2 regions of the Cellulomonas hominis genome follow, and region 1 is predicted to be linked to the other one. Evidence: riboswitches for the same ligand, from Rfam matches in the RefSeq annotation. Region 1 holds a riboswitch; the other holds the start of a gene.

The links. Region 1 has a riboswitch for S-adenosylmethionine ahead of HNR08_RS07690 (methylenetetrahydrofolate reductase). Riboswitches for the same ligand answer to the same signal wherever they lie in the genome.
Region 2: linked by a shared signal. The riboswitch ahead of HNR08_RS11065 (DUF1737 domain-containing protein) and the one ahead of HNR08_RS07690 (methylenetetrahydrofolate reductase) in region 1 are both predicted to bind S-adenosylmethionine.

Annotation. Positions count from the first base shown of each region.
Region 1 covers NZ_JACHDN010000001.1:1,628,000-1,635,305, forward strand. Annotated here, with positions in the region: gene HNR08_RS07675 (CU044_5270 family protein) at 1-638, shown strand, start outside; gene HNR08_RS07680 (MFS transporter) at 771-2,153, opposite strand; gene HNR08_RS07685 (DNA-3-methyladenine glycosylase I) at 2,409-3,056, shown strand; SAM riboswitch class I at 3,224-3,332, shown strand; gene HNR08_RS07690 (methylenetetrahydrofolate reductase) at 3,326-4,381, shown strand; gene metE (5-methyltetrahydropteroyltriglutamate--homocysteine S-methyltransferase) at 4,390-6,738, shown strand; gene HNR08_RS07700 (Hsp20/alpha crystallin family protein) at 6,811-7,266, opposite strand.
Region 2 covers NZ_JACHDN010000001.1:2,365,173-2,372,478, reverse strand. Annotated here, with positions in the region: gene HNR08_RS11095 (acetyl-CoA C-acetyltransferase) at 1-35, shown strand, start outside; gene HNR08_RS11090 (3-oxoacyl-ACP reductase) at 35-1,402, shown strand; gene HNR08_RS11085 (MaoC/PaaZ C-terminal domain-containing protein) at 1,399-2,310, shown strand; gene HNR08_RS11080 (pentapeptide repeat-containing protein) at 2,541-3,164, shown strand; gene HNR08_RS11075 (hypothetical protein) at 3,274-3,840, opposite strand; gene HNR08_RS11070 (aminotransferase class V-fold PLP-dependent enzyme) at 3,944-5,320, opposite strand; SAM riboswitch class IV at 5,370-5,486, opposite strand; SAM riboswitch class I at 5,585-5,697, shown strand; partial or broken gene HNR08_RS11065 (DUF1737 domain-containing protein) at 5,704-5,880, shown strand; gene HNR08_RS11060 (rhodanese-like domain-containing protein) at 5,904-6,341, shown strand; gene HNR08_RS11055 (O-succinylhomoserine sulfhydrylase) at 6,338-7,306, shown strand, end outside.

The DNA of each region.
Region 1 (7,306 bases):
CGTACTGGCACACCGTCTCCACCTGCGCGCAGGAGGGCGGGGGGCAGGACGGCACCGAGCACCGGCGGGAGGTCTGGAACGCGCGCGTCGAGCCGGGGCTGCTGCTGGACGACGCCGTCGACGCGGACCCGATCGGTCTGGGGGCGGCCCTGTTCCCCGTCGGCGGCACGACCGTCGACTGGGACGGCCTCACGACGCTGCCGACGGATCCGGTGGCCCTGCGCGCCGCGCTGCTCGACGGGCTCCCGGAGTCCTCGCGGACCGACGACGACGTGCTGTTCGACCAGATCACGGCCCTGCTCGTGGAGAGCCCGGCGTCGCCGGCGCTGCGCGGCGCGCTGTGGCAGGTCGCGTCGCAGGTCGGCGGCGTGCGGCTCGTCGGCGAGGTCACGGACGCGGCCGGCCGGCGGGGCGTGGCGCTGGAGCAGACCCTGACCGGGGGCGACGGGAGCACCGTCCGCCGCCTCGTCGTCGATCCCGACGCGGGCACGCTGCTGGAGCGGGTCGACGCGTACGACGGGCCCGGCACGGAGTCCGACCTGCGCTACCGCTCGACGTACCTCGTGCAGGGCCCGGCCGGCACCCTGCCGGTCCAGCCGCAGCTGCCGCCCGGCTGCACCACGTTCGAGCGCTGCTGACCCCGTGCCGGGCCCGGGAGCCACGCCGAGATCGGTCCTCCGCACCGAGGTCGGTCGCTGGGACGACCGATCTGGGTCGGGAGTGCCGATCTCGGCGGACGCGGGCGGTGCGCGGGGAGGGTGGGGCGGGCGTCAGCCCTCGTGCGACGCCCGGGCGTAGTCGGCGTCCTTGGTCTCCCGGGTGAGCAGCAGCGCCACGAACGTCAGCACCCCCGCGCCGGACAGGTACAGCCCGACCAGCCAGGTCCCGCCGTCAGCGAGCGCCCACAGCGCCAGCGCGACGATCGGCGCGAGCGCGGCCCCGAGGATCGACGACACGTTGTACGCGACCGCCGAGCCGGTGTACCGGACGTTCGTCGGGAACAGCTCCGGCAGCAGGGCGCCCATCGGCCCGAACGTCGCGCCCATGAGCACGAACCCGAGCACCAGGAACGCCTGCACCAGCGCGCCGGTGAACACCTGGTCCTCGCGCATCGGCAGGAACAGCGCGAACGTGAGCCCGAAGGCGATGATCAGCCCGGTGACCCACAGCAGCAGCCGGCGGCGGCCCAGGCGGTCCGCGAGCGGCCCGGCGGCCAGGGTGAACAGGCCGAAGAACACGACGCCGATGATCTGCATGAGCACGAAGTGCACGTACGGGATGCCCAGGCCGCCCGGGTCGCCGTTCTCCGGCGCCACGGCGCGGGTGCCGTAGGTCAGCGTGAAGTTCGTCATCAGGTAGAACAGCACGTAGGTCGCCAGCATGATGAACGTGCCCAGCAGGGTCTCGCGCCAGTGGAACCGCAGGGTCGTGCCGAGCGGGAGCTTCGTGAGCCGGCCCTTCTTCTCCGCGGCCGTGAACGCCTCGGACTCGACCAGCTTCAGCCGGACCCACAGGCCGATGATCACCATGACGGCCGAGAACAGGAACGGCACGCGCCAGCCCCACGACATGAACGCGGCCGAGCCCTCGCCGAGCACGCCGTTGATCACGAGGAACAGGCCGTTCGCGATGATGAAGCCGAGCGGGGCGCCGAGCTGCGGGAACGTGCCGTACCACGCGCGCTTGCCGGCGGGGGCGTTCTCGGTGGCGACCAGCGCCGCGCCGGACCACTCGCCGCCGAGCGCGAAGCCCTGCGCGAGCCGCAGCACCAGCAGCGCGACCGTCGCGGCGACCCCGATGTGGTCGAACGTCGGCAGCACGCCGATGAGGAACGTCGCGATCCCCATCGTCAGCAGCGAGTACACGAGCGTGGTCTTGCGGCCGCGGCGGTCCCCGAGGTGCCCGAAGAACACGGCGCCGATCGGCCGGGCGACCATCGCCGCGCCGAACACCGCGAAGGACGCGAGCAGCGCCGTGGTGTCGTTGCCGGTCGGGAAGAACAGCTTCGGGAACACGAGGACCGCGGCGGTCGCGTAGACGTAGAAGTCGTAGAACTCGATGGTGGTGCCGACGAGGCTCGCCGCGATGACGCGGGACGGCGAGTTCAGCGGCCGCGCGGGGGCGGCGGCGGTGGGCGCGGTGGTGGTGGGCATGCGGGTCACTCCGGTTCACGACGGTGCTGCGGCACGCCGGCCACCGACGGGGACGTCGGGTGGGGTCGGCTCGCGGGTCGGCTCGTGACGCTCGTGGGTGCTCCAGCGCGTCGTCGACCCTACGCCCCGTCTCACGTTTCAGACGGTTCCTGTCCGCATGTCGGAATCGACCGGGACTCCTCCACAGGCGCGACGGACGTGCGGGTTGTGGATGACGGGGGCCGGGTTGTGGGTGCCCTCGGGCAGAGTGTCGGCATGACCAGCAGCGACCCGACCCCCGCCGAGGCCCTCCAGCACCCCGTGTCGTCCGAGACCGCCGCGGGGCACCCGCCGGGGCGGCGCTGCTTCGGCGACGGCGACCCGCTCTACGAGCGGTACCACGACGAGGAGTGGGGCCGGCCGGTCCACGGCGAGCGGGAGCTCTACGAGCGCATGACGCTCGAGGCGTTCCAGTCCGGCCTCGCCTGGATCACGGTCCTGCGGAAGCGCGAGGGGTTCCGCGCCGCGTTCGCCGACTTCGACCCCGCGGTGGTCGCCGGGTACGACGACCACGACGTCGAGCGGCTGATGGGCGACGCCGGGATCATCCGCAACCGCGCGAAGATCACCGCCGCGATCGCGAACGCCCAGGCGCTGCTGGACCTGCACGGGCGCGGCGGGTCGCTGGACGCGGTGTTCTGGTCGCACGCGCCGGACCCGGGGGCGCGGCCCCGACCCCGCACGTTCGCCGACGTCCCGGCGCGGACGCCCGAGTCGATCGCCCTCGCGAAGGAGCTGAAGCGGCTGGGCTTCCGGTTCGTCGGGCCGACGACCGCCTACGCGGCGATGCAGGCCTGCGGGATGGTGGACGACCACCTGGCGGACTGCCCGGTGGTGCTGGCCGGCGTGCGCCCGACCGCCTAGGCCGGGATCGCCGCGGACGAGTGCGTCGAGCACCCCGACGCCGTCCCGGAGGCCGCCCGGCCGGCCTGCCGAGGACGCCCCGCCGGGGGCGACCCCGGGGACCGCGGGTCGTTCCATGACGCATCAGGGGCACTGGACGCACCCGCCCGCTGGCCCTACTGTGGCCACACCCATCCAGAGCGACCGAGAGACCTGGCTCGTCGACGTCGCAGCAACCCCCCTCCTCGCGGAGGGTGCGGGTGCTTCCGCCAGGATCGATGGAGCGAGCGATGAGCAGCACCGGCGCACGCGTCCCCGCCGAGGGGGCCGCACCCGCGACCGACCACGTCACCGACGGCCTCGGTGCCGTGGACCGACCCACCGTGTCCTTCGAGCTGTTCCCCCCGCGGAACCCAGAGGCGGCCCCGCGGCTGTGGACCACGGTCGAGCGGCTCGCGGCCGCGCGCCCGGACTTCGTGTCCGTGACCTACGGCGCCTCCGGCAGCACGCGCAGCACGACCCGGGCCCTGGTCCGGCGGCTGCTCCGCGAGACCTCGCTGACCCCGATCGCGCACCTGACCTGCGTCGCCACGTCCCGCGACGACCTGGCCCGTACCGTCGAGGAGTTCCTCGACGAGGGCGTCCGGGCGTTCCTCGCCCTGCGCGGCGACCCGCCCGCCGACGGCTCCTGGGCCCCGCACCCGGACGGGCTGCCGACCGCCAGCGCCCTGGTCGCCCTGCTGCGCGAGGTCGAGGCCCGCCGGTGCGCGTCGAGCCCGGCGCAGGCGGTGCGCGCGGCGACGCGGCCGCTGTCCGTGGCGGTCGCCGCGTTCCCCCGGGGCAACGCCGGCTCGGGCAGCACCCGCGAGCAGGACGTCGCGGCCCTGCTGTCCAAGCAGCGCGCGGGCGCCGACTTCGCGATCACCCAGGTGTTCTACGACGTCGAGTCGTACTGCGAGCTCGTCACGCTGGCCCGCGACGCCGGGGTCACCATCCCGATCGTGCCCGGGATCATCCCGATGACGGACCCGTCGCGGCTCCGCCGCGTGCAGCAGCTCACCGGCGTGCCGGTGCCGCAGGCGGTGCTCGACGTGCTGGACGCGTTCGACCCGGACGACCCCGCGGACGCGGCCCGCCGCCTGCGCGCCGGCACCCGGCTGGGCGTCGACCTGGTGAACGGCGTCCTCGACGGCGGTGCCCCCGGCGTGCACCTCTACACGTTCAACCAGCACGGCCCGGCCCTCGACCTGCTCGAGGGCGCCGGCCTGGGCGGCGACGCCCCGCGGACGCACAGCCAGGTGACGTCCGCCCCCACGACCACCCCGACCCCCGTTCCGACCAGCTGAGGCGAGAGATGACCGACCTGACCCACCCGTTCCCCTCCGGCACCGTCCTGGGCTACCCCCGGATCGGTCCGCGCCGCGAGCTCAAGAAGGCCGTCGAGGCGTTCTGGGCCGGCCGCTCGACCGCCGAGGAGGTCGAGGCGACCGCCGCGGAGCTGCGCCGCCGCACGCGCGCCCGGCTCGCGGAGCTCGGCCTGGACACCCGGCTGCCCGCAATCCCGAGCGCCTTCTCGTTCTACGACCACGTGCTGGACGCCGCGACCGTGCTCGGCGCGGTGCCCGAGCGGTTCGCCGACCTCGCGACCGCCGACGGCGGGCTGGACCTGGCCGGCTACTCGACCGTGGCGCGCGGCCGCGGGGACGACCTGCCGCTCGAGATGACCAAGTGGTTCGACTCGAACTACCACTACCTGGTGCCGGAGATCGGCCCGGCGACGGCGTTCCGGTACGCGAGCGACCGCCCGGTGCGCGAGTTCGCCGAGGGGCTGGCCGACGGCGTGCTGACCCGCCCGGTGCTCGTCGGGCCGGTGACGTTCCTCGCCCTGGCGAAGGCCGCCGAGGGTTCCCCGGCGGACTTCCTCCCGATCGACCGGCTCGCCGACGTGCTGCCGGTGTACGCGGAGCTGCTCCGCGACCTGGCCCGCGCGGGCGCGACGTGGGTGCAGCTCGACGAGCCCGCCCTGGTGTCCGACTCGACGGGCGTGCCCGCCGACCGGCTGCTGGCCGCGGCCGCCGAGGCGTACCGCGCGCTGGCCGCCGACCTGCCCACGGCCGAGCGCCCGTCCATCCTGGTCGCGGCCCCCTACGGCGACCTCCGGGACGCGCTGCCGGTGCTCGCGGCCTCCGACGTCGAGGGCCTGGCGATCGACCTGGTCCGCGGCTCCGCCCCGGCGTCCCCCGTGCCCGGGCTGGCCTCGAAGGTGCTGGTCGGGGGCGTCGTGGACGGCCACAACATCTGGCGCGCCGACCTGGACGCCGCGCTCGGGTCCCTGGAGCACCTGGAGTCCCTCGGTGCCGCGCAGGTCGCGGTGTCGTCGTCGACCTCGCTGTTCCACCTGCCGCACGACGTCGAGGACGAGCCGGAGCTCGACCCGACCCTGCGCTCGTGGCTCGCGTTCGCCGACCAGAAGATCGGCGAGGTGGTGACCCTCGCGACCGGTCTGACCGAGGGCCGGGAGGCCGTGCACGCGGAGCTCCTCGCCGCGGCCGACGCGCGCCGCTCCCGCGCGGAGGCGCCCGGCGTGGTCCGTCCCGACGTCCGCGAGCGCCTGGCCGCCCTCCCGGAGGGCGCGTTCCACCGCGGGGACTTCGCCGAGCGGCGCGCCGCGCAGACCTCCCGGCTGCGGCTGCCGGCGCTGCCGACGACCACGATCGGCTCGTTCCCGCAGACGCCGGAGATCCGCGCGGCCCGCACCGCGTTCGGCCGGGGCGAGCTCACCGCGGCCCAGTACGAGGACGCGATGAAGGCGGAGATCCGCCAGGTCGTCGAGCTCCAGGAGCAGATCGGCCTCGACGTGCTCGTGCACGGCGAGCCCGAGCGGAACGACATGGTGCAGTACTTCGCCGAGAACCTGGACGGCTTCGCGGTCACCCAGAACGGCTGGGTCCAGTCCTACGGCTCGCGGTGCACCCGCCCGTCCATCCTCTGGGGCGACGTCGCGCGCCCGGCGCCGATCACCGTGCCGTGGACGACCTACACGCAGTCGCTCACCCCGAAGCCGGTGAAGGGCATGCTGACCGGGCCGGTGACGATCCTCGCGTGGTCGTTCGTCCGCGACGACCAGCCGCTCGGCGACACCGCGAACCAGGTGGCGCTGGCGCTGCGCGACGAGGTCGCCGACCTCGAGGCCGCCGGCACGGCGATCGTGCAGGTGGACGAGCCCGCGCTCCGCGAGCTGCTGCCGCTGCGGGCCGAGGACCACGCGGCCTACCTGGAGTGGTCGGTCCGGTCCTTCCGCCTCGCGACGTCGGGTGTCCGGCCGGACACCCAGATCCACACGCACCTGTGCTACTCGGAGTTCGGCGAGGTCATCGGCGCGATCGACGGCCTGGACGCCGACGTGACGTCCATCGAGGCCGCCCGGTCGAAGATGGAGATCCTGGCCGACATCGCCGCCGAGGGGTACCCGCGCGGCATCGGCCCGGGCGTCTACGACATCCACTCCCCGCGGGTGCCGAGCGAGGCCGAGGTCACCGAGCTGCTCACCGAGGCGGTCCGGGCGATCGACCCGGAGCAGCTGTGGGTCAACCCGGACTGCGGCCTGAAGACCCGCCGCTACGCCGAGGTCACCCCGTCGCTCGAGCACGTGCTCGCCGCGACCCGCACGGTGCGGGCGTCCCTGGCGGTGCCGACGGCCTGAGCTGCGCCGCACGCGACGACGCCCCGGTCCCCCGCGCGGGGGACCGGGGCGTCGGTCTGCCGGCCGCCGGCGTCAGGCGTCCGCGCGCTCCTGCGTCGCGTCGGCCCCGGCCTCGATGGTCGCCGGCGTCCCACCGGTCTGGACCTCGATGCGGCGCGGCTTGGCCTCCTCGGCCACCGGGATGGTCAGGGTGAGCACGCCGTCGGCGTACGAGGCGTGGATGGCGTCCAGGTCGAGCCCCCGCCCGACGGTCAGCTGCCGGGCGTAGGTGCCGACCGGGCGCTCCTTGGCGAGCCACTGCTGCCCGTCCTCGGTGCGCGCGGTGCGCTGCGCCCGGATGGTCAGCGTGCGGTCGTCCACGTTCACGTCGATCGACCCCGGGTCCGCACCCGGCAGGTCGACGTGCAGGACGTAGTGGTCGCCCGCGCGGTACAGGTCCATCGGCATGGACGCCGCCGCCCGCTGCGAGCCGAGCACCTGGCCCATGAGCCGGTCCATCTCCTGGAACGGGTCGAAACGCGTAGCCACAGCCCGTCACCTCCCTCGAGGTCCCGGCCGCTCCGGGACC
Region 2 (7,306 bases), 740 kb from region 1:
GGCTCGGCGTCGCCGCGGTCCTCGAGGCGGCGTGATGGCCACCACCGACCGCTACCTCGACCTGGTCAACGACGGCGTCACCGCGAAGATCGCGAAGCAGCTCGGCCTGCCCCGGCCCGCGCGGCTGCACCGGTACCGCCCGGGCGCCCCGCTGGTCGACGGCCCGGTGCTCGTGCTCGGCGACGGCGCGGACGCCGACACGCTCGCGCAGTTCCTGTCCGGGACCTCCCCGGAGCACAAGGGCTGGGACCTCGACGTCCGGCGGCACGCCTCGGAGGGCACCCGGTTCGCCGCCGTCGTCCTGGCGCTCACCGAGGTCACGCACCCCGACGGCCTCGCCGGCCCGCTGCTCGCGCTCGCGCCGGTGCTGAAGACGCTCGCACCGCAGGGCCGGGTGGTCACGGTGTCCCGCCCGGCGACCGACGACCAGGCGCCCGCGCTCGCCGCGGCCCGGCAGGGCGTCGACGGCGCGCTGCGGTCCGTGGCCAAGGAGATGCGCGCGGGCGGGACCGCCAACGGCGTCGTGGTCGCGGACGACGTCCCGGTCACCGCCCCGGCCGTGCTCGGCGCGCTGCGGTTCCTGCTGTCGGCCCGGTCCGCCTACGTCGACGGCCAGCTGCTCGCGGTCGACTCCGCCGCCGGCGCGCTGCCCGCCGACTGGGAGCGGCCGCTCGCCGGCCGGGTCGCCGTCGTCACCGGCGCGGCCCGCGGCATCGGGGAGGCCATCGCGACCACGCTCGCCCGGGACGGCGCCACCGTCGTCGCGGTCGACGTCCCGGCCGCCGGCGAGGCCCTGGCCGCCGTCGCGAACCGGGTGCACGGCACGGCGCTCCAGCTCGACGTCACCGCCGACGACGCCGGCGCCCGCATCCTCGACCACGCGCTCGCGCGGCACGGCCGGCTCGACGTCATGGTGCACAACGCCGGCATCACCCGCGACAAGCTGCTCGCCAACATGACGCCCGACCGCTGGGAGTCGGTGATCGCGGTGAACATCGCCGCGCAGCTCCGGATCAACGAGGCCCTGCTGACCTCGGGCGACTTCGCGGACGCGCCGCGGATCGTGTCGCTCGCGTCCACGTCGGGGATCGCCGGCAACCGCGGGCAGACCAACTACGCCGCGTCCAAGGGCGGGGTCATCGGCATGGTGCGGGCCACCGCGCCGCTGCTCGCCGCGTTCGGCGGCACCGCGAACGCCGTCGCGCCCGGCTTCATCGAGACCGACATGACCGCCCGGATGCCCGCGCTCACCCGGCAGGTCGCGCGGCGGCTGTCGTCGCTGCAGCAGGGCGGGCTGCCGGTGGACGTCGCGGAGGCCGTCGCGTTCCTCGCGTCCCCGCAGGCGGGGGGCGTCGTCGGGCAGGTGCTCCGGGTCTGCGGCCAGAGCATGGTGGGCCGGTGACGGCGCTCGCCACCGGGACGCGGCGGGAGGTCGTCCTCGACGCCGCGCCCCGGCTCGGGGCCCTGTACGCGCGGGCGGGGGCGTCGGCCGTGCGGGGCCGTTCCTCGGCCCGGGGGGTGGCGGTGCTGCCGGAGGTCGAGCACCGGCTGGACGGCGTCGCCCCGGATCCCGCGCAGCTGACCGCCTACCAGCACCACGTGGGCGAGCCCGCCGCGGACGTGCTGCCCGCCGGGTACGTGCACGTGCTGGCGTTCCCGCTCGCGGTCGCGCTGATGGTCCGGCCGGACTTCCCGCTGCCGGCGCTCGGCATGGTGCACCTGGCCAACCGGGTCGTGCAGCGCAGCCCGCTCGGCGTCGGGGACGCGCTGGACCTCCGGGCCTGGGCGCAGGACCTGCGGCCGCACCGCCGGGGCGCCCGGGTCGACCTGGTCACGGAGGCCCGCCCCGCGGGCGCGCCCGTCGACGCCCCGCCCGCGTGGCGCGGGGTGTCCACGTACCTGACCGTCGGCTCCCGGGCCGCCGGGGCGGCCCCCGAGGAGGAGCCGCGCCCGCCGTTCGTGCCGCCGGTGCCCACCGGGCGCTGGGTGCTCGGGCCCGCCACCGGCCGCCGGTACGCCGCCGTGTCCGGGGACGCCAACCCGATCCACCAGTCGCCGCTCACCGCGAAGGCCCTCGGGTTCCCCCGGGCGATCGCGCACGGCATGGACACCGCGGCCCGGGCGCTGGCGGCGGTCGGCGCCCGGCGCAGGGCGGCGTACGCGTGGGACGTCGAGTTCGCGGCCCCGGTGCTGCTGCCGTCGTCCCCGTCCGTCCGGACGGAGCGCGGCGAGACCGGCTGGACGGTCACGGCCTGGGACGCGAGGCGCGGGAAGCTGCACCTGACCTCGCAGGTCCGCCCGCTCCCCTGACCGCCCGCACCCCGCACCCCGCACCCCCGCACCACGCCGAGACTGCAGGATCCGCCTGCGCGAACGCGCCCAGGACCCGCGGATCCTGCAGTCTCGGCGCTGCCGTGCGCCGGGCAGCGCCCAGTCGGCAGAGCGCGGTGGCCGGGGTGGGCAGAGCGCGGTGCGCGGGGTGAGCAGAGCGCGGTACGCGGGGGGCAGAGCGCGGTACGAGGGGTGGGAGGGTGGACCCCATGACCACCCCCCGCGAGGACGCGCTCGACCGCTGGACCGGCACCCTGGACCCCGAGGGCGACTACGACCGCCTCCTGCTCGACGCCCTCGACCTCGCCGGCGCCGACGCGGAGAGCGCCCGGGTCATCGAGTGCCTGCTGCGCGCGTGCGACCTGGACGGCGCGACCCTCGACCACGCCCACGTCGTCGACACCACGCTCGCGGACTGCCGGGCCGGGATGCTCCGCGCCCGCAGCGGGTCGTGGCGGGACGTGGTGCTGCGGGACTGCCGGTTCGGCGCGGTCGAGGCGTTCGGCGGCAGCTGGGACCGGGTGACGGTCGAGGGCGGCAAGATCGACTACCTGAACCTGCGGGACTCGCGCCTGCAGGACCTGCGGTTCACCGGCTGCACCATCGGGGACCTGGACCTCGCCGGGGTGCGCGCCGCCCGGGTCACGTTCGTGGAGTGCCGGGTCGGGCGGCTGGACGTCACCCGGGCGCAGCTCCGCGAGGTCGACCTGCGCGGCGCGGACCTCGCGGGCATCGACGGGACGGCCGGCCTGAAGGGCGCGACCATCAGCCGGCACCAGCTGCTCGAGCTCGCGGACGCCCTGGCCGCACACCTCGGGGTGACCGTGCGCTGAGCCGCAGCAGGCTGCCGCCTGCTAACCTCGAGGACGAGCCACGCCATCGCGGTGGTCGTGGAAGTGAGCCTCGGGAGATCCTGCCGGACGACAGGGCCCGGGGCTCGCGTCATGTCCGGACCTCGACGAGGTGCACGGCCCGCTCGATACGCCGGAGGAATGCCGGGTCCCCGGTCCGGCTCGCGACGACCGCCCCGCACACCGCGTCCGCGATCCAGAGCATCGGTTCGGCCGGTCCTGGTGCGTGCTCGAGCCGCAGGGTCCCGTCCACGGTCCGGGCCGCGCGCATCGCGTCGACCATGTCGCGGTCCTTCCGGTCGAGCCCGGCGCCCCGCGACTCCATCGTCAGGATCCCGCAGCCCGACCGCTCGACCTCGGCGGCGAACCGCTCGAAGCACTTCCGCCGGCGACGCTCGGGCCGCTCGTCGAGAGAGCCGACCCGGACGACGACGATCGCCTCCACTCCCGCGGCGGCGATCTCGCGCGTCACCTCGTCGTGCCGCACCCGCGAGTCGTCCCGCCAGTGGATCTTCTTCTCCGACGGCCGGCGCATCCGGGTCATGCGCTCCCGCAGCCCGTCGAGGTCGCCGACGGCGCACACGGCTGCGGCCAGGAGGAAGGCGCCCGGGTCGAGGGACGGGACGGAGCCCGACTCGTCACCCCACGCGAGGAACACGCGCCCCCCACGACCTGGACGATCCCGACGCCGCCCAGCCTGCCAGCCGTGGATGACCCTCCCGCCGTCGTCCGCAGGACGAGTTCGGGCGGGCCGCGCGCGGTCAGTCCTCCACGGCCGGCCCGCACGCCGCCGCGGCCGTCGCCGCGATCGACTCGATGCCCGCCACCGCCGGACGCGGCCGGGTGTCCCCCGCGACGGTCCAGCACCCGTCCACGACCTCGTACGCCGCGCGCGGCCCTTCGCCGAGGTAGGCGCGGAGCCCGTCCAGCAGCCGGTCGACGGTCCCCGCCGTGGTGCCCACGCCCACGGACGCGCGGATCGCCCCGCCGGTGACGCCGACCCGCGCGAGCAGCGGGTGCGCGCAGAACCGGCCGTCGCGGACGCCGACGCCGTGCTCCGCGGACAGGTACGCGGCGACCAGGCCGGAGTCGTGGTCCTCGACCGTGAACGACACGACGCCGACCGGGTCCGCGGAGTCCGGCCACAGCCGGAGCACCCGCACGCCCGGGATCGTCGCGAGGCCGTCGAGCAGCCGGTCGCGCAGCGCCGCCTCGTGCGCGGCGAGCGCGCCGTCGGGGAGCGCCGACAGGGTGTCGCAGGCCTCCGCGAGCGCCACCGCGCCGAGCACGTTCGGCGACCCGCCCTCGTGCCGGGCGGGCGCGGGCTGCCAGAGCGTGCGGTCCGTGCGGACGTCGCGGACGGCGCCGCCGCCGGCGAGGTACGGCGTGCCCTCGTCCAGCCAGTCGCGGCGGCCGACCAGCGCGCCCGCCCCGAACGGCGCGTACGTCTTGTGCCCGGAGAACGCGACGTAGTCGACCCCGGACTCCGCGAGCGAGAACGCCCGGTGCGGCAGCAGCTGCGCGCCGTCGACGGCGACCCGGGCCCCGCCCTCCTGCGCGAGCGCGACCACGGACGTGATCGGCAGGGACTCCCCGGTGACGTTGGACGCCCCCGTCACCGTGACCAGCGCGTACGGCTGCCGGGCGAGCTCGGTGCGCAGCGCGGCCAGGGTCTCGGCGACGGTCGGCGCGGCCGGCAGGATCGTCGCCACCCGGCCCGAGCCGCGCACCGACCGCACCCAGGGCAGCAGGTTCGCGTGGTGCTCGATGTCGAGGACGAGCACCCGCCCGCCCTCGGGGACGCACCCGGCGAGCAGGTTCAGCGCGTCGGTGGTGTTCCGGGTGACGACAGCGACGTCGTCGGCGCGGGCGCCGGCGAACCGGGCGACCGCCGCCCGGGACGCCTCGTACAGCGCGGTCGACACCTGGGACAGGTACCCGGCGCCGCGGTGCACCGACGCGTAGAGCGGCAGCACCTCCACGACGCGGGCGGCCACCGACTCCAGCGCCGGCGCGGACGCCGCGTAGTCGAGGTTGGCGTACGGCACGGCGCGGCCGTCCACGAGCGGGACGGGCGTGTCCCCGCCGACGACGGGGAGCAGGGCGGTGGCGCAGGTCGGCTGGGTGCTGACGGACATGGGAGGACCCCCGGTGGTGCTCGGTGGGGGACCCGGTCACGGCCGAGTCGCCCCGCGCTTGCCGCGCCACCGGTCGGTGGACGGCCAGGTCGTCACCCGGGGCACCCCGCCGCGGAGGGAGGGTTGCCGGCCAGCGAGCCGGGGCTTCGCGCTGGCGCTCATGACCTACGCCCGAGGATGCGGGGCGCGCCGCGCGGGTGTCAACCGTCGTCCACACTGCGACCGCCCCGGTCAGGGCACCGCCGCGGATGGCGTAGCATCGCCGCACCATCCAGAGCGGCCGAGAGATCTGGCTCGTCGACGCCGCAGCAACCCGCGGTCCGGTGCTCCCACGAGCCCGGTCCGGCCGAGGGTGCTTCCGCCAGGTTCGATGGAGGAGAGGCATGACGACGACCGACGACCGCCTGCGCTACCGGCTGCTGACCGGACCGGACGACCGCACGTTCTGCGAGCGGATCAGCGCCGCGCTGGACGAGGGGTACGAGCTGCACGGCAGCCCCGCCGCGACCTTCGACGGGGAGCGGGTGATCGTCGCCCAGGCGCTGGTGCTGCCCGCGGCGGCGCGCGCCGAGGTGCGGGCGCTGTGAGCGCGCCGTACGCGGGCGACCTCACCCCGCACGAGGCCTGGGACCTGCTGGCGTCCGACCCGCGCGCCGTCCTGGTGGACGTCCGCACCGAGGGCGAGTGGCAGACGATCGGCGTGCCGGACACCGCGGACCTCGCGGCCGGCGACGCCGCCGGGCGCACCGCGTTCGTCGAGTGGACCGACGCCTTCGGCCGCCCGAACCCGGCGTTCCTCGACGGACTCGCCGCGGCCGGGATCGTGCCCGGCGACCCGCGCCCGGTGGTGTTCCTGTGCCGGTCGGGCGTGCGGTCGGTGGCCGCCGCGACCACCGCGACCGCCGCCGGCCTGGGTCCGGCCTACAACGTGCTCACGGGCTTCGAGGGCGACGTCGGCCCCGACGGCCGGCGCGGGCACACCGGCTGGCGCGCCGCGGGTCTCCCGTGGCGGGACGCGTGACCGCGGCCCCGGGACCCGGCGACTGGCGCGACGCGCGGCTCCCCCGGGAGTCGCTGCGCCCCGACACGCTCGCGGTCCGCGGCGGCACCGTCCGGTCCGGGTTCCAGGAGACCTCCGAGGCGCTGTTCCTCACGCAGGGCTACGTCTACGAGCGCGCCGCCGACGCCGAGGCCGCGTTCGCGGGCGACGCCGACCGGTTCCTGTACTCCCGCTACGGGAACCCGACGGTGTCGACGTTCGAGGAGCGGCTGCGGCTGCTCGAGGGCGCGGAGGCCTGCTACGCCACCGCGTCCGGCATGTCCGCGGTGTTCACGGCTCTCGCCGCGCTGGTCCGCCAGGGGTCGCGCGTCGTCGCCGCCCGGGCCCTGTTCGGGTCGTCGGTCGTGATCTTCGACGAGATCCTCGCGGGCTGGGGCGTGCGGACCGACTACGTCGACGGGCACGTCCCCGGGCAGTGGGAGGCGGCGCTGTCGACCCCCGCCGACGTCGTGTTCTTCGAGACCCCGTCCAACCCGATGCAGGACCTCGTCGACATCGCGGCGGTCAGCCGCCTCGCGCACGCCGCCGGCGCGGTCGTCGTCGTGGACAACGTGTTCGCCACCCCCGTGCTGTCCCGCCCGCTGGAGCTCGGCGCGGACGTCGTCGTGTACTCCGCGACGAAGCACATCGACGGGCAGGGACGGGTGCTGGGCGGGGCGATCCTCGGCACGGACGAGTACGTGCACGGACCGGTCCAGACGCTGATCCGGAACACCGGTCCGTCGCTCAGCGCGTTCAACGCGTGGGTGCTGCTCAAGGGCCTCGAGACGCTGTCGCTGCGGGTCCGGCACCAGACCGCGTCCGCGCTCGCGCTGGCGACCTGGCTCGAGGAGCACCCCGCGGTGTCCGGCGTCCGGTACCCCCACCTGCCGTCGCACCCGCAGCACGCCCTCGCACTGGCGCAGCAGGACGGCGGCGGGACCGTC